Regions from separate parts of the Streptomyces sp. NPDC100445 genome, predicted to be linked through region 3. Evidence: riboswitches for the same ligand, from Rfam matches in the RefSeq annotation. Region 3 holds a riboswitch; each other region holds the start of a gene.
What was found. A riboswitch is a leader RNA that binds a small molecule or an ion and turns the genes downstream of it on or off. The one in region 3 is predicted to bind thiamine pyrophosphate.

Region 1: it holds a riboswitch for thiamine pyrophosphate, as region 3 does, so the genes downstream of both, thiC (phosphomethylpyrimidine synthase ThiC) here and ACIQVT_RS26955 (thiamine ABC transporter substrate binding subunit) in region 3, are expected to answer to the same signal.
Region 2: it holds a riboswitch for thiamine pyrophosphate, as region 3 does, so the genes downstream of both, thiO (glycine oxidase ThiO) here and ACIQVT_RS26955 (thiamine ABC transporter substrate binding subunit) in region 3, are expected to answer to the same signal.

The regions. Positions count from the first base shown of each region.
Region 1 is NZ_JBIVZV010000010.1:194,704-201,551, forward strand. It holds gene ACIQVT_RS23735 (IclR family transcriptional regulator C-terminal domain-containing protein) at 1-110, shown strand, start outside; gene ACIQVT_RS23740 (SsgA family sporulation/cell division regulator) at 210-647, shown strand; gene ACIQVT_RS23745 (YibE/F family protein) at 753-2,225, opposite strand; TPP riboswitch at 2,307-2,483, shown strand; gene thiC (phosphomethylpyrimidine synthase ThiC) at 2,476-4,260, shown strand; gene ACIQVT_RS23755 (hypothetical protein) at 4,360-5,229, opposite strand; gene ACIQVT_RS23760 (metallophosphoesterase) at 5,419-6,498, opposite strand; gene ACIQVT_RS23765 (LacI family DNA-binding transcriptional regulator) at 6,786-6,848, opposite strand, start outside.
Region 2 is NZ_JBIVZV010000002.1:612,512-619,359, reverse strand. It holds gene ACIQVT_RS08165 (phytoene desaturase family protein) at 1-203, shown strand, start outside; gene ACIQVT_RS08160 (hypothetical protein) at 257-1,207, opposite strand; gene metF (methylenetetrahydrofolate reductase [NAD(P)H]) at 1,264-2,187, opposite strand; gene thiE (thiamine phosphate synthase) at 2,331-2,981, opposite strand; gene ACIQVT_RS08145 (Rv2175c family DNA-binding protein) at 3,067-3,432, opposite strand; gene ACIQVT_RS08140 (NAD(P)/FAD-dependent oxidoreductase) at 3,505-4,752, opposite strand; gene ACIQVT_RS08135 (hypothetical protein) at 4,784-5,134, opposite strand; TPP riboswitch at 5,187-5,298, shown strand; gene thiO (glycine oxidase ThiO) at 5,296-6,465, shown strand; gene thiS (sulfur carrier protein ThiS) at 6,462-6,674, shown strand; gene ACIQVT_RS08120 (thiazole synthase) at 6,678-6,848, shown strand, end outside.
Region 3 is NZ_JBIVZV010000012.1:215,010-221,857, reverse strand. It holds gene ACIQVT_RS26965 (ABC transporter ATP-binding protein) at 1-168, opposite strand, end outside; gene ACIQVT_RS26960 (ABC transporter permease) at 168-1,769, opposite strand; gene ACIQVT_RS26955 (thiamine ABC transporter substrate binding subunit) at 1,808-2,890, opposite strand; TPP riboswitch at 2,972-3,079, opposite strand; gene rlmN (23S rRNA (adenine(2503)-C(2))-methyltransferase RlmN) at 3,103-4,209, opposite strand; gene ACIQVT_RS26945 (hypothetical protein) at 4,291-4,917, opposite strand; gene ACIQVT_RS26940 (cytochrome P450) at 5,187-6,425, opposite strand; gene ACIQVT_RS26935 (phosphatidate cytidylyltransferase) at 6,643-6,848, opposite strand, start outside.

The DNA.
Region 1 (6,848 bases), on a different contig from region 3:
CCATCTCCCTGCCCGCCCAGCGGGCGGACCGGCTGCTGCCCGCCGCGCGTCGGCTCCAGACGGAGATCGGCCGGCACGTCGGGTCACTCACGCTTTCTATCAGTATGTGAAAACTCACTCCTTGTGATCTGTCGCGTACGTTCAGCAAGATTTACCCAGGGCTAGAGGGATCAATCCCGGCCAGTCGATGTCATATGACGGGGTAGGCGATGCGCGAGTCCGTACAGGCAGAAGTCATGATGAGCTTTCTCGTGTCGGAGGAGCTCTCCTTCCGCATCCCGGTGGAGTTGCGCTACGAGACCTGTGATCCGTACGCGGTACGGCTCACCTTCCATCTGCCCGGTGACGCCCCGGTGACCTGGGCCTTCGGGCGTGAACTGTTGATCGACGGGGTGGGGCGGCCCTGCGGGGAGGGTGATGTGCGTATCGCCCCCGCCGACGTCGAGGTGCTGGGCGAGGTGCTGATCCGACTCCAGGTGGGCGCGGACCAAGCGCTGTTCCGTTCCTCGACGCCGCCGCTGGTGGCCTTCCTGGACCGCACGGACAAGCTCGTCCCCCTCGGGCAGGAGGGCGCGCTGGCCGACTTCGACACGCATCTCGACGAGGCCCTGGACCGCATCCTGGCCGAGGAACAGAGCACGGGCTGAAGCCTCACGGCAGGGGCGCCGACACTTCGTCATCCCGCCCGCGGTTGTGCAGGAACGCTTCTTCAGCCGGTCGCGGACCGCCGGCTCCCGACGGACCGCGGCGTTTCACCGCTTCCGGCGCCGGCCCCGGCCGCCGCGCGTCGGTCCGGGACGCGCTCCGGCAGTCGCCGCGGCGGCCGGTTCCGGCCGGTCGGCCGAGACCACCAGCGCGGCCAGCAGGGTGGTGACCGGCACCGAGGCGACCAGGCCGATCGACCCCACGAGCGTGCGCACGATCTCCGTGGCCACCAACTCGCTGTTGGCCACGGTCCCCACGCTGCTCCGGGCGATCGAGAACAGCAGCAGCAGCGGCAGCGCGGCACCGGCGTAGGCGAGGACCAGGGTGTTGACCACGGAGGCGATGTGATCGCGGCCGATGCGGATGGCCGCCCGGTACAGTCCGCGCCGGCCCATCGCCGGGTTCGCCTCGTGCAGTTCCCAGACGGCCGACGTCTGCGTCACCGTCACGTCGTCCAGGACACCGAGCGAGCCGATGATGACGCCGGCCAGCAGCAGACCGCTCATGTCTATCGACGGATACAGGCCGTGGATCAGACCGGTGTCGTCGTCCGTGTTGCCGGTCAGCGCGGACCAGCCGATGAAGATCGAGCCGAGCAGGCCGATCAGCGCCAGGGAGACCAGCGTGCCGAGCACCGCCACCGACGTGCGGGCCGACAGGCCGTGGCACATGTACAGCGCGATCAGCATGATGGCGCTCGCTCCCACCACGGCGACCACCAGGGGGTCGGAGCCCTGGAGGATGGCGGGCAGGATGAACAGGGTCAGCACCAGGAAGCTCACCGCCAGGGCGACCAGTGCCATGACCCCGCGCAGCCGGCCGACCACCACGACGGCGACGGCGAAAATCCCCGCGAGCAGCGCCATGGGGAAGCCCCGGTTCACATCGGTCACCGAGTACTGGAGGTTCCTCGGTGCCGAGGGCTCGTAGGCGACGACGACCTTCTCGCCCTGGTGCAGTTGCCGGGTCTGGTCCGGCTGCACGATCTCGGTGAACGTACGGCCCTTGTCCCCGCCGGTGTCGACCCGCACGGTGGCCTTGACGCAGGTTCTGCCGGCTCCCTTTTCCGCGGAAGCGCCGCCACCCGTGGCAGGGGCGCCGGGCGGTGCGGCGCCGGACGCGTTCACCGAGGCGCAGTCGACCTCGCTGACGCGGGTGACCGTGGCCTGCTGCGTCTGCCGGTCGAAGCCGACGCCGGTGCGGGTGTGGGACGGGGCTCCGTCGGGCCACAGCACCACCAGGCCCACCACGACCGCCACGGTGAACGGAACCAGGATCGCGGCGATGACCTTCCGCAGATGCCGGGAGACCGGTGCGGCCGGGCCGTGTCCGTGCGCGTGGCCGTGATGGCCGCCTCCGTCGCTGCCCCTCGCGTGCGTGAGGTGGCCGCCCTCACCGGCGCCCCTGTCGTGCACGTGCGTGGGATGGCCGCCCTCACCGATCCCGTCGCCGTGCCCGTCGGCCGGTTCCGCGGCGTCGCGGCGGGGCGGATCGGACGGCTGGTGGGGATACTGCTGCATCCTGGTCACCGCCCGATCATCGCAACAAGCGCGGGGGCCTACTGTTCACCGCGCCCTCCATGCCGCTAGCGTGGAGACACCTTTTGCACACGCGGGAGCTCGGAGCACCGGGCTGAGAGGGCGCTGACCTCCGTAGACGCGATGTTTCACGTGGAACACCCAGGTTCCACCCAGAACATCGGCATACGGGATCCGCTGCGTCGACCGCCGAACCTGTTACCGGGTAATGCCGGCGTAGGGAGTAGGTCTGATGACCAACAAGGACGCACGCACGCCTGCCTCCGTTCGGGACGACAAGTCCGACGAGGCCGGGAAGTCCATCGGCTGGCACAAGGCGTACGTCGAGGGTTCGCGCCCCGACCTGCGCGTGCCGGTCCGTCAGGTGCACCTCACCAACGGGGAGTCGGTCACGCTGTACGACACGTCGGGCCCGTACACCGATCCGCTCGCCGACACGGACGTCCGCAGGGGGTTGTCACCGCTGCGGGAGAACTGGATCATCGGCCGCGGTGACACCGAGGAGTACGCGGGCCGTCCCGTACGCCCCGAGGACGACGGGCTCAAGCACACCTCGCCGCGGGGCGGGCTGCGCAATCTGGACGCGGTCTTCCCCGGCCGTCCCCGCCAGCCGCGGCGGGGACGCAGCGGCCGCCCGGTGACCCAACTCGCGTACGCCCGACGGGGCGAGATCACACCGGAGATGGAGTTCGTGGCCCTCCGGGAGAACGTCTCCCCCGAGGTGGTCCGGGAGGAGATTGCGGCGGGCCGAGCCGTGCTGCCGGCCAACGTCAACCACCCGGAGATCGAGCCGATGATCATCGGCAAGCGGTTCCTGGTCAAGGTGAACGCCAACATCGGCAACTCCGCGGTGACGTCCTCCATCGAGGAGGAGGTCGAGAAGATGACCTGGGCGACCCGCTGGGGTGCCGACACGGTCATGGACCTCTCCACCGGCCGCAACATCCACACCACACGCGAGTGGGTGCTGCGCAACTCCCCCGTCCCCATCGGCACGGTGCCGCTCTACCAGGCCTTGGAGAAGGTGGACGGCAAGGCCGAGGAACTGACCTGGGAGATCTACAAGGACACCGTCATCGAGCAGGCCGAGCAGGGCGTGGACTATATGACCGTCCACGCGGGCGTCCGGCTGCCGTACGTCCCGCTCACCGCCAACCGCAAGACGGGCATCGTCTCGCGCGGCGGATCGATCATGGCCGCGTGGTGCCTGGCCCACCACAAGGAGTCGTTCCTGTACGAGAACTTCGAGGAGCTGTGCGAGATCCTCGCCGCCTACGACGTCACGTACTCGCTCGGGGACGGGCTCAGGCCCGGTTCGATCGCGGACGCCAACGACGAGGCGCAGTTCGCGGAACTGCGGACGCTCGGGGAACTCAACCGCGTCGCCAGGCGCTTTGACGTACAGACGATGATCGAGGGCCCCGGGCACGTCCCGATGCACAAGATCAAGGAGAACATCGACCTTCAGCAGGAGATCTGCGATGAAGCGCCGTTCTACACGCTCGGCCCGCTGACCACGGACATCGCGCCGGCGTACGACCACATCACCTCCGGCATCGGTGCCGCGATGATCGCCTGGTGGGGTACGGCGATGCTCTGCTACGTGACGCCCAAGGAGCACCTGGGCCTGCCCAACCGGGACGACGTCAAGACCGGCGTCATCACCTACAAGATCGCCGCGCACGCGGCCGACCTGGCCAAGGGGCATCCGGGTGCCCAGGAGTGGGACGACGCGCTGTCGGACGCCCGCTTCGAGTTCCGGTGGGAGGACCAGTTCAACCTGGCCCTGGACCCGGACACGGCACGGGAGTTCCACGACGAGACGCTGCCCGCGGAACCCGCCAAGACGGCCCACTTCTGCTCCATGTGCGGGCCGAAGTTCTGCAGCATGAAGATCTCGCAGGACATCCGGCGTGAGCACGGAGGCGACCGGGCCGAGATCGAGCAGGGCATGGCCCGGAAGTCGCAGGAGTTCGCGGCGGCGGGCAACCGGGTGTACCTGCCGATCGCCGACTGACAGGTGCGGTGAACCCGCCGCGCGTGCCGGGCCCGTGACGGGACGGCCGGCGCGGCGGGCTCCGGCCGGCCGGCCCGGCCGGGACCGCCGCGGGTGCGGTCAGTCGGGCTGGTGCTCCGGACCGCCGTAGTCCGGGCTCGTGTAGTCGGGACTGGTGAAGCTCGGGCGGCCGGTCGCGGTGCCTTCGTCCCCGGGACTGCTGAAGCCGGGACGGTCGTAGCCCAGACGCGGGATGCGGCCGGTCGTCGGCGCGGGTGGGGTGGTGCGGCGGACGGCGGGCGGACCCGGGTCGCGGAGCGCCTCCCGCAGGAACGGCAGGATGCCGCGCTCCAGCAGCGCCTTCTGCCAGGCCTCTCTGGCTCTGACCAGTTCCTCGTGCGCCGCCTTCTGGGCGCGGGCCTCCGCCGAGGTGCTGTTGCGCAGGGCGGTGAGCAGCAGCCCGACGGCGGCGACGAGTATCCCGGCCGCCGTCAGCGCGCCGAACACCCAGCCGGTGGTGAGCATGGTCCGGGCGAAGGCGTGCCCGGGGTCCAGCGCCTTCAGGATGTAGCCGACGAGCAGGAAGAGGACGGCTGCGGTTCCGGAGAGGAGGGGAGCGAGGACGGCGATGACGGCGACGGCACCCGCGCCGGTGCTGTCGGCGGCCTCCCCGAGGGCGGCGGCGAGGTCCGTGGTGTCCGGGCCGGCCTCCGCGGCGCCGGGGCTGCCGGTGGCGGGCTGTGCGGACAGTGCCGGGTGCCGCAGTTCGTCGCGGACCTCGACGTAGTGCTGGTACTCGGCCGCCGCGGCCGCGGTGATCAGGGCGCCGGCGTTCCGGGCCATGGTGCGCAGTTGTTCGGGATTGAGCCGCTGACCCACGGCGGCCAGGTCCGGCCGGTCGGGTGCGGAGCGCAGCGCCTCGTCGAGGAGCCGCTCGAAGTCCTGGCGGTCCTCGCTCAGAAGGTGCTGCGGAACGCTGTTCATGTGCATCCCCCGGTGCTCCGTAGGGCTGGGGCTCGCACGCCGGCGAGCCGTCGGGCAGAAACGGAGGGGAGCCTGCTACGGATAAGCCGATGGTAGAGCCGGTACGGCGCGCGGTGACAGGGGTTGCCGGAAATTGCATTCCGGCCTGCGGTTATGCGGCCGGATGACGCGCGCGACGGGGTGTGCCGGTAACGGTCAGCGTTCCAGGGGCAGTTGCTGGACCAGCAGCTTGCCGGCCATGGTGACTCCGCCGTCCATGGCGATGGCGAGGCCGTCGGCGTAGACGTGGGGTCCTTCGACGGACGGGCCCGTGCCCTCCTCGCCGTCCTCGGAACCGACCTCGCCGAGGAGGTAGGGAATCGGGCTGTGTCCGTGAACCACCCGGGTGCCTCCGTACGTACCGAGGAGCGAGCGGACGGCGTCGGCGCCGCCCTCGTCACGGAAGGAGAAGCGCTTGGTGAACTTGCGGAACAGGTCCCAGACCTCGTCGGCGTCGTTGCGGGTCAGGGCCTCGCGGATGGTGTCGTTGACCGCCTCGATGGAGTCGCCGTAGTCGAGGTAGGCGGTGGTGTCGGAGTGGATGAGCAGATAGCCGTCGACCTCCTCGACGGCGTCGAGGCGGGCCATCCACTGGAGGTGGTGGTCCTGGAGGCGGTCCATGTCGGTCTTTTGGCCGCCGTTGAGCAGCCAGGCCGCCTGGAAGGTGGCGGTGCCCGCACCGGAGTTGACGGGGGTGTCGCCGAACCGTTTGGCGCCGAGGAGCAGCAGCTCGTGGTTGCCCATGAGTGCCTTGCAGTAGCCACCGGCGGCGGCGGCCTCGGCGGACAGCCGCATGACGAGGTCGATGACGCCGATCCCGTCGGGGCCGCGGTCGGTGAAGTCGCCGAGGAACCACAGCCGGGAGGTGCCGGCGGACCACTGGCCCGCCGCGTCGACCAGGCCCTGCGCCCGGAGCGCGGTCATCAGTTCGTCGAGGTAACCGTGGACGTCACCGACGACGTAGAGCGGTCCGGGACCGGAGGCGGGCTGTGGTGCCGGGGCGGCGGGAGCCGGCTCGACGGGGACCTGGAGGGTGTCACCGGGACCGATGACGGGCAGGTCGCGCTGGGTGGGGGTGTACCCCTCCGGGTACACCTCGTCGGCGTGCGGTTCCACGTCGCCCGGGTGGACGGCGTGGACGTACGGACCGGTCTCGTGGACGTACGCGGGTACCCGGAAGTCGCGTAGCGTCGCCGTCCGCTCCATCTCGGGTCCCTGACCGGCCCCCTGAGTCATCAGACCCCTCCACCATCGCGCCGCAGCTGCACCGCTTCGGACTGCCTGGTCGCAGCGGTCCACGGTGTCGTGGGCCCATCATAGGAATGCGCGTAGCGCCATGTGATGACCCAGGGGTGGTGAATCGGAACAAGACTCCGGTTCGCCGCGGCTTTCGCCCCCTTTGGGCAGGTGTTCGGTAGGCCGTCGGGTGCCCGGGGTACCGGCCGGCCGCGCGTTCGCCGCCCCGGCCCCGCTCGTGCCGGGACGTGCCGGGCCCCGTGTGCCTCGGTGCCGGTGCCCGGGTGTCACGTGTCGTCCGGCGTACGGGGGGGACTGACCGTCGTGCGCGGCGGGCGTCGCTGGGACGA
Region 2 (6,848 bases), on a different contig from region 3:
CGGGTGCCGCTACGGTGCCCGCGCCCGCGCTCGCCGCCGGCCAGGGGCGTTTCCTGCGCCCGGGGAACACCACGCGCCTGCCCGGCCTGTACCGGGTCGGTGGCTGGTCCCACCCGGGCGGCGGCCTCGCGCACGCCGGCATGTCGGGGGCGCTGGTGGCGGGGCTGGTCGTGGAGGGCCCTGACTTCCGCGGCTCCCGGTGACCTGCGCGGGGTGACCGGCGGGTGAGCGGGCCGTGGTGCCACGGCCCGCCGGCTCAGAAGCGGTACTGCTCGTCGTACCCGGCGCCGGGCTGCGGCTGCTGGGCGCCCGCCTGGTGCGGGTAGGGCTGCTCCTGCGGGAGCTCACCGCCGTACGTCTCGTCGGTGCGCTGCTGCGGCACCCACACCCCGCCGGCCGGGGTCTCGCCGTAGCCGCCGCCGGGGTACGGGTCGGGGGCGTAAGCCTGCTGGCCGTACTGCTGGGAGTAGTCCGTGCCGTAGGACGGGTCGGCGTAGGGCTGGCTGCCGATGTACGGGTCGGAGTAGTTGGCGTAGGCCTGTTGGCCCGCGCCGTCGTAGCCGTAGCCCTGCTGGCCGTAGCCCGAGTAGTCGTAGGCGTAGCCCGGCTGGGCGGCGGTCTGCGGCTGGGCGGTGTCCGCGTGGGCGGGGCCGCCGTAGACACCGTAGTTGCCGGTGTCGTCGGGGAGGGGCTGCGGCGCGTAGACCCCGCCGGTCCCGGCGGCGGTGGGCTCGGCGGGCCGGGAGGGAGGCGGGGTGAAGACGTCGTCGCGGTCGTAGTCGTCGTAGTCACCGGCGGCCCGGCCGTGCGCGTCGTGGGCGTCGTGGGCGTCGTGCTCCCGGTCCCGGTCGTCGGCGGGGCCGGCGACCGGCCCGTCGGTGCCCTGCGGGTCGGCCTCGTGCCGGTCCGCCCGGCCGCGGCGGCGCTTGCTGTTGGTGCCGGCCTCCGGGCCGGGGCGCTTGACCGCCCAGCCCGAGGCGAAGCCGCGGCGGAACGACAGCGTGACGTAGGTCTGGCCGACCGCGAAGGCGATCGCGCCGAGCCCGATCACGACGACGGACGGGATCAGCACACCGAGCACGACGCCGACGAAGCCGGCGAAGGCGAGGAGCCGCCAGCGCAGGCGTGCCTTGTATTGCAGCAGTACCTCGCCGAGCAGCCACAGTGCGACGCCGCCGAACGCGATGTAGAGGACCGTCCAGCCCATGTACGCCCCTCTCCCAGTGGCCGTTCCGCAGTGTGACGTACGGCGGTGCGACCGGTCTAGGCCTGCGGGGGGTGGTGCAGGCCCAGGTTCTCGTAGATTTCCAGGGTCGCCGTGGAGTTGTTGAGCGTGATGAAGTGCAGTCCGGGCACTCCCTCGGCCAGCAGCCGTGCGCAGAACTCCGTGGCGAAGTCGATACCGATGGAGCGTACCGCCGCCGGATCGTCCTTCGCTGTGAGGATCCGCTCTTTCAGGGCATTCGGGAAAATCGCGTTGCTGAGACCGGGCAACCGTTCCAGCATCCTCACACTGGTGACGGGCAGGACCTCGGGGATCACGGGGGTGTCGCAGCCCGCCGCCACCACCCGGTCGCGCAGCCGCAGGTAGGACTCGGGCTGGAAGAACATCTGTGTGATGGCGTAGTCGGCGCCCGCGCGGCACTTGTCCACGAAGTGCGCGACGTCGGTGTCCCAGTCCACGGAGCGCGGATGCATCTCCGGGAACGCGGCGACGCCCACGCAGAAGTCGCCCGACTCCTTGATGAGCCGGACGAGTTCGGCGGCGTAGGTCAGGCCGCGGGGGTGCGGCACCCAGTCGCCCATGGGGTCGCCGGGCGGGTCGCCGCGCACGGCGAGCATGTTGCGGATGCCGGCGTCGGCGTACTGGCCGATGATGTTGCGCAGTTCGGCGACGGAGTGGTCGACGGCGGTGAGGTGGGCGACCGGGGTCAGCGTGGTGTCGGCGACGATCTGCTGGGTCTCCCTGACCGTGCCCGCGCGGGTGGAACCGCCGGCGCCGTAGGTCACGGAGACGAAGTCGGGGGCGACCGCCTCGACCCGCCGCAGCGCGCTCCACAGGTTCCGCTCGCCCTTGGGGGTCTTCGGCGCCGAGAACTCGAACGAGTAGACCGTCTTGCCGGTGGCGATCATGTCCCGCACGGTACGTGCGCGGTCGGTGCGGGTGGACGCGGTTCCGAGGGCCATACCCGCAGGTTAACCAGGGGTGGGCGGTCCCCCAACCGGTCAGCGGGTATTCGTCTGAAATATCCGCCTCCTGTCCAGCAGGTGGACAGCCCACGGCCACCGGACCGGAGGACGGGCACCGGACCCCGCCACCGGTCCCCGGGCTAGCGGACCTCGCGCAGCCGCTCGGCGAACTCGGCGGCGGCGGCCTTCGGGTCGCTCGCCTCGGTGAGGGCGCGGACCACGACGACCCGGCGGGCGCCCGCCTCCAGCACCTGGTCCAGGTTGGTGAGGTCGATGCCGCCGATGGCGAACCACGGGCGGTCGGTGGCCAGGGCGGCCGTGTGGCGGACCAGGTCCAGGCCGGGGGCGTGCCGGTCGGGCTTGGTGGGGGTGGGCCAGCAGGGGCCGGTGCAGAAGTAGTCCACGCCCGGCTGGGACGCCGCGGCGGTCGCCTCGGCCGGGGAGTGCGTGGAGCGGCCGATCAGCACGCCGTCGCCGAGGATCGCGCGGGCGGCCGGGACCGGCAGATCGCCCTGCCCGAGGTGCAGCACGTCCGCGCGGGCGGCGTGGGCGACGTCCGCGCGGTCGTTGACCGCGAGGAGCCTGCCGTGCCGGGCGCAGGCGTCGGCGAGGACCCGGAGGTGTTCCAGCTCCTCGGCGGCCTCCATGCCCTTGTCGCGCAGCTGCACGACGTCGACGCCGCCGGCCAGGACCGCGTCGAGGAACTCCGGCAGGTCGCCCTGGCGCCTGCGGGCGTCCGTGCACAGGTACAGCCGGGCGTCGGCGAGCGCCGCGCGGGCGGTGTCGGACATGGGTGGGTCCCCCCGTGGTCGGTGTGGACGGCGGTCCGGGTGGCGTGCGGGCGGGCCCGCGACGCCACCCCCGGTGCGGGCCGCCTCAGACGGCGAGCGCCTGGGCGCGGCGCTTCACCTCCGTGCCGCGATTCTCGCTCAGGGCCTGCGCGGGCGTGCCGGGCAGGGTCGGGTCAGGGGTGAAGAGCCACTCGATCATCTCTTCGTCGGTGAAGCCGTCGTCCCGCAGGAGCGTCAGGGTTCCGGTCAGGCCCTTGGTGATCTTGTCCCCGTCGATGAAGGCGGCGGGGACGTACAGCGCCCTGTTCTCACCTCGGCGTACGGCGATGAACTGGCCGTCCTTCACCATCTGCCGGACACGCGTCACCTCGACACCGAACATCTCGGCGATGTCGGGCAGGGTGAGCCAGGCGGGGACGAGAGCTTCGATCTTTGCGTCAATCTCGGTCACAGGACAAGCCTGCCATCCCCCACCGACAGTCGGAAGCCGGGTGGGTCCACCTGGGAGGACGCGCCGGGCCGGTCAGTCGGCGCCGGCGTCCTTCAGGGGGCGGCCCGGGTCGGCCAGGGCCCGGGCGTCCATCCGCCGGCCCGCCTCGATCAGCCGGCGGCCCTGCGCCAGGTCCCGCGGGCGGCCGACCGCCAGCACGGCCACCAGGCGGTCCTCGCGCAGCCAGCACACCGTCCACGCCGGTCCCGCCGGGTCACCGCGCCGGACCATGCGGTCGGCGGCGGCGTGGTGGCCGGCGTGCTGCACGAACCGGCCGAACTGCTCGGACCAGAAGTAGGGCACCGGGTCGTAGGTCTCCGGGGTCTCGCCGAGGTGGCCGGCGGCGAGGATGTTCGCGGCGACCGTGCGCGGGCCCTGGAGGGCGTTGTCCCAGTGGTGGACGAGCAGCCGTTCACCGTAGCGGGCGGAGGGGAAGGAGGCGCAGTCGCCGACGGCGTACACGTCCGGCAGGGAGGTGCGCAGGTGGGCGTCGGCGAGGACCTCGCCGTGCGCGCCCAGCTCGATGCCGGAGCCGGCCAGCCAGCCGGTGGCGGGGCGGGCGCCGATGCCGACGACGACGGCGCCGGCGGGCAGCCGGGTGCCGTCGGCGAGCACCACCGCGCCGGGCTCGACGCGCTCCACGCGCGCGTCGGTGCGCAGGTCGACGCCCGCGTCGGCGTACCAGGCGGCCATCGGCGCGGCGACCTCGGCGGGCAGGGCGCCGGCCAGCGGCCGGTCCGCGGCCTCGACGACGGTGACGGCGCACCCCGCCTCACGGGCGGCGGTGGCGAACTCGGCGCCGATCCAGCCGGCGCCGACGACCACGACGTCGTCCTGCCGGGCGAGGACGGGCCGCAGCCGTTCGGCGTCGTCCAGGGTGCGCAGCAGGTGCACGCCGGGCAGGCCCTGGGTGCCGGGCAGGGTGACCGGTTCGGCGCCGGTGGCGAGGACCAGGACGTCGTAGGGCACCGGGCCGGCGGCGGTGTCCAGTTCGTGGTCGGCGGGGCGCAGGCCGCGCACCTCGCGGCCCAGGCGCAGTTCGACGCCGAGGGAGGCGAAGTCCACGTCGAAGGCGGAGCCCTCCACCTTGCCGAGCAGCACCGCCTTCGACAGCGGCGGCCGGTCGTACGGCTGGTGGGCCTCGGCGCCGAGGACGGTCACCGTGCCCTTGAAGCCCTGTTCCCGCAGGGCGACCGCGGTCTGGACCCCGGCCATGCCCGCGCCGACGACCACCACGCGCGGTTCCCGCGGCGTGCCCTCTCCCACTGTCTGCTCGCTCACCCGGTCACCATAGTCACTGACGTTCCGTCAGTCAGGGGGCGGGCTCGGTGACCTGTTCCACAACGCTGGTGCCGGAGCCGGGGCGGGACTCCCACTCCCAGGTCTCCTCCAGCCGCAGCCGCCCGTCGGGCAGCTCCACGACCGTGGACACGCAGTGCCCGGAGGCGGTCGTCCCGTCGGTCCTCAGCTGCACGTACCGAAAGTCCAGGCGGTCGCCCTCGCGGGTGCCGACCAGGTGGCCGCGCACGACGTCGCCGCCCGCGTAGTCGGCCCAGACGGCGCCGTCGTCCTCGTGGTAGGCGAACCGGGTGCGGGTGCCCACCTGACCCGGCGCCTGGTCGGAGACGGGGGCGAGGAACAGTCCGTCGAGCGAGCGGGTCACGGCCGAGGGCTCCCTTACGGGGGTCGAGCGGGCGGGCTAGGGTGGCCACCGTACAAGCACTCGCGGGAGCCCGGACGCACCGGGCTGAGAGGGAGGCTCGCGGCCTCCGACCGTACGAACCTGATCCGGGTCATGCCGGCGAAGGGAGGGGCTGGACGCCCATGTCGTCACGTACGTCAGACGTCCTCGTCATCGGGGGCGGGATCATCGGCCTGGTCACGGCCTGGCGGGTCGCGCAGCGCGGCCTCTCCGCGGCCGTGGTGGACCCCGAACCGGGGGGCGGGGCCGCCGGGGTGGCGGCCGGGATGCTGGCCGCGGTCACCGAACTGCACTACGGCGAGGAAATGTTGCTCGCCCTCAACCTGGAGTCGGCCCGCCGCTACCCGGAGTTCGTGGCCGAGCTGACCGAGCTGACCGGTCTCGGCACCGGCTACCGGCGCTGCGGCACCCTGGCCGTCGCCCTCGACGCCGACGACCGCGCCCACCTGCGGGACCTGCACGCGTTGCAGCGGCGGTCGGGGCTCGCCTCGGAGTGGCTGTCCGGGCGGGAGTGCCGGCGCCTGGAGCCGATGCTGGCGCCCGGGGTGCGCGGCGGCCTGCGAGTGGACGGCGACCACCAGGTCGACCCGCGGCGGCTGGCGGCGGCCCTGGTGGCGGCGTGCGAGCGGGCCGGCGTGGTGTTCCATCGCGCGTGGGCCGAACGGCTGGACGTGGTGGGGGGCCGGGCCGCCGGGGTGACCACGGCGGACGGGACCGGGCTGGGCGCCGGCCGGGTGGTCCTCGCGGCGGGGAGCCTGAGCGGGCGGCTCGCGGGCGTGCCGGAGGAGCTGCGGCCGCCGGTCCGGCCGGTCAAGGGGCAGGTGCTGCGGCTGACCGTGCCGCCCCGATTCGCCCCGTTCCTCAGCCGTACCGTGCGGGCGGTGGTGCGCGGCAGCCAGGTCTACCTGGTGCCCCGGGAGAACGGCGAGCTGGTCGTCGGCGCCACCAGCGAGGAGCTGGGCTGGGACACCACGGTCACGGCGGGCGGCGTGTACGAGCTGCTGCGCGACGCCCACGAGCTGGTCCCCGGCATCACCGAGCTGCCGCTCACCGAGACCCGGGCCGGGCTGCGGCCCGCCTCCCCCGACAACGCGCCGCTGCTCGGCCCGTCGGGCCTGGACGGGCTGCTGCTCGCCACCGGGCACCACCGCAACGGGGTGCTGCTCACGCCGGTGACCGGGGACGTGCTGGCGCACACCCTGGTCACCGGGGAGCTTCCCCCCGAGGCACGTCCGTTCACCCCGCGGCGGTTCGCCGCCGCACCCGTGGAACAGCTGGAGCAGCCCGCATGAGCGCTTGCGTCACCATCTCCGTCAACGGCGAACCCCGCCGCGTCGACCCGGGCACCGCGCTGGACGCCCTGGTGGAGTCCCTCACCGCGGCGCCGCGCGGGGTGGCCGCCGCCGTCAACGAGACCGTCGTCCCGCGCACGCGGTGGGCGGCGACCGCCCTCGCCGAGGGCGACCGGGTCGAGGTCCTCACCGCCGTGCAGGGGGGCTGAGCGATGGCCGACGACCCCCTGGTCCTCGGTGGGCTGACCCTGTCGTCCCGGCTGATCATGGGCACCGGCGGGGCGCCCAGCCTGGACGTGCTGGAGCGTTCGCTGGTCGCCTCCGGCACGGAGCTGACCACGGTCGCGATGCGCCGGGTGGACCCGGCCGCGCACGGCTCGGTG
Region 3 (6,848 bases):
GGAGTCCAGGGGCTGGAGCCCCGCCACCGCCCGGAGCAGTGTCGACTTGCCGCTGCCGCTGGGCCCGAGCACACACACCACCTCGTGCTCGGCGACATCGAGGCCGACGGCGTCCAGCACGGCCCGCCCGCCGAGGCGCACGGTCGCGGCATCGAGGCTCAGCAGCATCAGAACTCCCCCGATCGGTCGGTGCGCAGGCGCTCCAGGACGAGCAGCGCGGCGGCGCACACCACCATGAGAATGGTCGAAAGGGCCATCGCCTGGCCGTAGTTGAGGTCTCCGGGCCGGCTCAGCAGGCGGGCCACCGCGACCGGGAGGGTGGGGTTGTCGGGCCGGGCGATGAACACGGTCGCACCGAACTCCCCGAGCGACACGGCGAACGCGAACCCGGCCGAGACCAGCAGGGCCCGCCGCACCAGCGGCAGGTCCACCTCCCGCCACACCCGCCACGGCGACGCCCCGAGCACGGCCGCCGCCTCCCGCAGCCGTCCGTCCACCGCGCGCAGCACGGGCAGCATGGTCCGTACGACGAAGGGGGCGCCCACCAGGGCCTGGGCGAGCGGCACCAGGATCCACGACTGGCGCAGGTCCAGCGGCGGCCGGTCCAGCGCGATCAGGAAACCGAAGCCGACGGTCACGGCGGAGACACCGAGCGGCAGCATCAGCAGCGCGTCGAAGCCCCGCACCAGCCGTCCCGCGTCCCGCCGGGCCAGCGCGGCGGCGGCGAGACCGCCGACCAGGACGGCGATGGCGGTGGCGGCGACCGCGTACTCCAGCGAGGTCCACACGGCGTGCAGCGGCGCCACCAGGAACGTACCGCCGTCGGCGTCGGTCAGCGCCCGGTAGTAGCCGAAACCGGGCGCGTCCAGGGAGCGGCGGACGAGCACGGCGAGCGGCAGCACCAGCAGCAGGGCGATCGTCAGGAGGACCCCGGTGAGCAGCGCCCACTGCCCGGCCCCGCGCGGCCGGCGGGCGGTCGCCTTCGGGTCGACCAGGCGCAGGGCGGTCTCCCGCCGCCGTACGGTCCGGGCGTGCACGGCGAGGATCGCGCCGACGGCGGCGAACTGGACGAGGGTGAGCACGGCGGCCGTGGACAGGTCGAAGACCTCGGAGGTCTGCCGGTAGATCTCCACCTCCAGGGTGGAGAAGGTGGGGCCGCCGAGGATCTGCACCACGCCGAACGAGGTGAAGGTGAACAGGAACACCATCAGCGCGGCGGCGGCCACGGCGGGCGCGAGCGCGGGCAGGGTGACCTGCCGCCACGCCCTCGCCGGTGAGGCGCCCAGCATCCGGGCGGTCTCCTCCTGGCGTGGGTCGAGCTGGGCCCAGAACCCGCCGACGGTACGGACGACGACCGCGTAGTTGAAGAAGACGTGGGCCAGCAGGATCGCCCACACCGTGGTGTCCAGCCGTACCCCCCACACCTGGTCGAGGAGCCCGTTGTGACCGAGCAGGGCGAGGAAGGCGCTGCCGGCGACCACGGTCGGGAGCACGAACGGGACGGTGACCACGGCCCGCAGCAGCTCCTTGCCCGGGAAACGCAGACGGGCGAAGACGTAGGCGGCGGGCAGCGCGAGCAGCAGGGTCAGCGCGGTGGAGGCCAGCGCCTGCCAGGTGGTGAACCACAGCACGTGGCGGATGTCGGGCTGGGTGACGACGTCCGCGATCCGGCCGAGCCGCCAGCCGCCGTCCGTCCTCAGGCCACGGGTGACGATCGCGACGACGGGCCAGGCGAAGAACGCGGCGAAGAACGCGACGGGCAGGGCCATCAGCCCGAACCGCGCCGCGTTCCCCCGCCGGGCCCGCGCTACCTCAGTACGAGTGACGTCCACGTCTTGACCCACTGGTCGCGGTGTGCGGCGATGCGGCCGGGAGCCATGGTCCGGGGGTCCTCGGCCTGCGGGCCGTACTTGCGGAAGTCCGGCGGCACCTGGGCGCCCTCGCGCACCGGGTAGACGAACATGTTCAGCGGCATGTCCTCCTGGAACTCCCTGCCGAGCAGGAAGTCGAGGAACGCCTTGCCGCCCTCGGGGTTGCGGGCGTGGTCCAGCAGGCCCGCGTACTCGGTCTGCCGGAAGCAGGTGCCGCTCGCCACGCCGGTCGGGGCGGTGGCGGGCCGCTTCTTGGCGTAGATCACCTCGGCGGGCGGCGACGACGCGTACGACACCACCAGCGGGCGGTCGCCACCGGCCTTCCTGCCCTGGGTGGAACCGGAGAACTCCTGGTCGTAGGCCTGCTCCCAGCCGTCGACGACCTTGACGCCGTTGGCCTTCAACTTCTTCCAGTAGCCCTGCCAGCCGTCGTCGCCGAACTGCGCGGCGCTGCCGAGGAGGAAGCCGAGGCCCGGCGAGGAGGTGGCCGCGTTCTCGGTGACGAGGAGGTTCTTGTACCGGGGGTCGGCCAGGTCGGCGAAGGACCGCGGCGGAGTCAGCCGGTGCGCGCTGAAGTAGGCCTTGTCGTAGTTGACGCAGATGTCGCCGGTGTCGATGGGCGTGACCCGGTGCCGGTCCTGGTCGACCCGGTACCGGGGCAGGACCGCGTCGGAGCCCTTGGGCCGGTACGGCTGGAACAGCCCGTTGTCCAGGGCGCGGGACAGCAGGGTGTTGTCGACGCCGAAGAGGACGTCGCCCTGCGGGTTGTCCTTGGTGAGGATCGCCTTGTTGACGGCCTGCCCGGCGTCGCCGTCCTCGAGGACCCTGACCCGGTACCCGGAGCGCTTCTCGAAGTCCTTCAGGACGTTCTTCGAGACGCTCCACGAGTCGTGGCTGACGAGGGTGACGGTCTTGGAGTCCGTGGACTTCGCGGTGTCCGACGACCCGCACCCGGTCAGCGCGGGCAGGGCGAGGAGGCCGAGCCCCGCCGCCACGGCCACGAGGGTCTTGTTGTGCACTGGATGTCCTCCTGGGGTGGGCCAGGAAGAGACGCGGCCCCGCCCGGACTCCCGCGGGGGAGGCCGGGCAGGGCACAACAGCTTGAGTGGTGACCGAACTTCCTACCCAGAATGACCTGGGCGAGGTTCAGAGGGTCTGCGGCCCGATTGCCGCACTCTCAGCGCTGTGGCGCTCCCCTGTCGGAATATGAAGATGTGTGTACGTGGTCAGATTACCGCTCGGTGGCCGCGAGCTGACCGCAGGCCCCGTCGATCTCCTGCCCACGGGTGTCCCGGACGGTCACCGGCACGCCGTGCGCGGCGATGGCCTCCACGAACGCCTTCTCGTCCTCCGGCCGGGAGGCCGTCCACTTGGAGCCCGGCGTCGGGTTGAGCGGGATGAGGTTGACGTGCACGGGCTTGCCCCGCAGCAGCCGGCCGAGCCGGTCACCGCGCCAGGCCTGGTCGTTGATGTCCCGGATCAGCGCGTACTCGATCGACAGCCGGCGGCCCGACCTCTCGGTGTACTCGAACCCGGCGTCCAACACCTCGCGCACCTTCCACCGCGTGTTCACGGGGACGAGGGTGTCGCGCAGCTCGTCGTCGGGGGCGTGCAGGGAGATCGCGAGCCGGCACTTGAAGCCCTCGTCGGAGAACCGGTGGATGGCCGGCACCAGCCCGACGGTGGAGACGGTGATCCCGCGCTGCGACAGGCCCAGCCCGTCCGGGGCGGGGTCGGTGAGCGCCCGGATCGCGCCGACGACCCGCTTGTAGTTGGCGAGCGGCTCGCCCATGCCCATGAAGACGATGTTGGACAGCCGCGCCGGTCCGCCCGGCACCTCCCCGTCCCGCAGCGCCCGCATCCCGTCCACGATCTGGTGCACGATCTCGGCGGTCGACAGGTTCCGGTCCAGGCCGGCCTGCCCGGTGGCGCAGAACGGGCAGTTCATCCCGCACCCGGCCTGCGAGCTGATGCACATGGTGACCCGGTCCGGGTACCGCATCAGCACGGACTCGACCAGCGTGCCGTCGAACAGCCGCCACAGCGTCTTGCGCGTGGTCCCCTGGTCGGTCGACAGGTGCCGGACGACCGTCATCAGCTCCGGCAGCAGCGCCTCGCGCAGCTTGTCGCGCGACCCGGCGGGGATGTCCGTCCACTGCTCGGGGTCGTGCGCGTACCGCGCGAAGTAGTGCTGCGCGAGCTGCTTGGCACGGAACGGCTTCTCACCGATCTCGGCCACCGCGTCCTTGCGCTCGGCGGGCGTGAGGTCGGCGAGATGCCGCGGCGGCTTCTTGGCTCCGCGCGGCGCGACAAAGGTGAGTTCTCCGGGTGCAGGCATAACACGTCCAGTGTCGCAGATCATCACCGGGACCCCGGGCGGAAGCGGGGGTGGGGGTGGTCACCCCCACGCCACTGACCGTCACTCCATCGGCACGGGAGCGACCGGAAGCTGTTCCTTGTAGGGCCAGGTGAAGGTGCGGTCGGGTTCCAGGTGGGCGTCCCCCCAGTGGATGGCATGGATGCCGTTCTCGGCGTCGGCCGTGAAGAACACACAGACCAGCCTGGTGGAAGCGCCCAGCTCCTCGAACGCCTCGTGCAGCCCCAGGTACTCCTCGGTCGCCAAGTCCTCACCGACGTCGAACAGGCCCTCCGGTGGCTGCGGGCCGTGCGCCCGAAGGAGCCGGTGTCGAGTGGGTGACGCGTTGGCGGGGAGCCGCGCTCGGTCGAGAGGCCTCGACCGGTCCGCGTACCGGAAAGGAAAGAGTGCGTGATCGTTGATCACCGCATACTCGTACCCGCGCAGGTCGCGCACGGCTTCCCCCAGCTCACGCGCGGTCTCCGCCAGGTTCTCGCGCACCAACCCCGCAAGGGCGACACCGTACGGGCTCCGCTTCTTCAGCCACGCGGAAAGGTGCGCGGCATGCGCCTTCCCGTGCGCCTCGGCCAGTTGCACCGGAACCGCAGCGGCGAGCGCGCCGGCATGCCGCCCGAACCGCTCGACGGCCCAGGCGGACGGCCCCACCGGATAACCACCCGACACCGACATGCAGTACTCCCCTCCCCCCAGGTACCGCCTCTCAATGTGTGACACGTACACGAAGGGCACACAAGGGGGCGATCTGGCCAGGTGAGTGCCGCGCACGCTCGTCGTCAGAACAGCCGGGATCGATCACCGGCCTCCGTGTCGGCACCTATTGACGTTGGTCAACATCGAGGGCTCTTCCACGGCCCGAGGGCGGCCCGGGAGTAGGCGGGCGGGTTCGCCGTCACGCCAGTCCCGGAACCGGCGAACTCACGTGTTTCCGACCTCGACCACTACCAGGTCACCGGTAGGGTTCTCGGGCCGCGGATCAGGCCCTGGCGCTGGAACTCGACCTCCTGCGGGGGTACGGCCAGCCGGATGCCGGGGAAGCGGGTGAGGACCGTGCCGATCATCACCTCGGCCTCCATGCGGGCCATGACGGCGGCCAGGCAGTGGTGCGGGCCGTGTCCGAAGGCGAGGTGGGCCCGGTTCTCGCGGTCGAAGTCCAGGGCGTCGGGGTCGGGGAAGACCTCGGGGTCGCGGTTGGCGACGACGTACGCGTTGTAGACGACCTCGCCGGCCCGGATCAGCTCGCCGCCGACGGTGACGTCCTCGACGGCGATCCGGGGGATGCCGACGCCGTTGCGGTGCGGGACGTAGCGGAACAGCTCGTCCACGGCCCGGGGCAGGAGCTCGGGCTCGCGGCGCAGGCGGTCCAGGTGCCCGGGGTGGGTGAGGAGCGCGTACATCATCGAGCCGCTGTTGTTGCGGACGGCGTGCCCGCCGCTGACCTGGACGGCGGTGGCCAGGGAGATCGCCTCGTCCTCGGTGATCTCGTCGGCCTCGACCGCCTGGGCCAGCACCCCGGCGAGGTCCTCGCGGGGCTCGGCACGCCGGCGCCGGATCAGCTCGGCGATGCGGGCGCGGTTGGCCCGGGCGACCTGGGCGGCGCGCTCCTTGGACTCGGCGCCCGCGGACAGCAGGGCCTCGCCCGTCTCCGCCCAGCGGTGCCAGTCCTTCTCGTCCACGCCGAGGAAGTCGCGGATCACGGCGATCGGGAAGGGGCCGTGCAGGTGCTCCATGAGGTCGGCCGGCGCACCGGCGTCCTCCATCGCGTCGAGCAGTTCGGTGGCCCGGAGCTCGGCGAGCGGACGCAGCCGCTGCATGCTCTTCCCGGTGAACGCGCGCGCGACGACCCGGCGCAGACGGTTGTGCCGGGGCGGGTCGATGTACTGGAGGCCCGCCGTCTGTGAGGCCACCGGCTCCGGGCGCATGCTGGTCACGTCGCGGCCGACGACCTGTTCCCGGGAGAAGCGCGGGTCCGAGGTGACGAAGCGGATGTCCTCGTACCGGGTGACCAGCCAGGCATGGCCCTCCCCGTACGGCAGCTTGATCCGGGTGACCGGTTCCTCGCGCAGCACCTCGTCCAGGAACGGGTCGGGGTCGAGTGCGGGCAGGTCGTCGACGGACCAGACCCGCACCTGCGGCGGGGACGGGGCGGAAGGCGGTACGGGGGCCGGGTCGAGGGGCATCGGACACACTCCCTGCTGCGTCGCCGGGCGACGGGAGACCGCCGCCCTCAGTGGGAGTCTGCCGCGCGCGGGGTCCACCCGCCGCTCGTACTGCGGCATCCGGGTGCGACCGTGCGCCCGGACCGGTCGGCTCCGGGAGCAGGGGGACACGCGGGGAGGACGGCGACGGGCCCCCGTCCGGTGCTCGGACGGGGGCCCGCTGCGTATGCCGTGCGGCTCAGCCGCCGCCGACGAAGACCACCATCAGCAGCCACACCACCGGGGCCGTGGGCAGCAAGGAGTCCAGCCGGTCCATGATGCCGCCGTGCCCGGGGAGCAGGGTGCCCATGTCCTTGATGCCGAGGTCCCGCTTGATCATGGACTCGCCGAGGTCGCCGAGCGTGGCGCTGGCCGCGACGGCGAGGCCCAGCAGCAGGCCCTGCC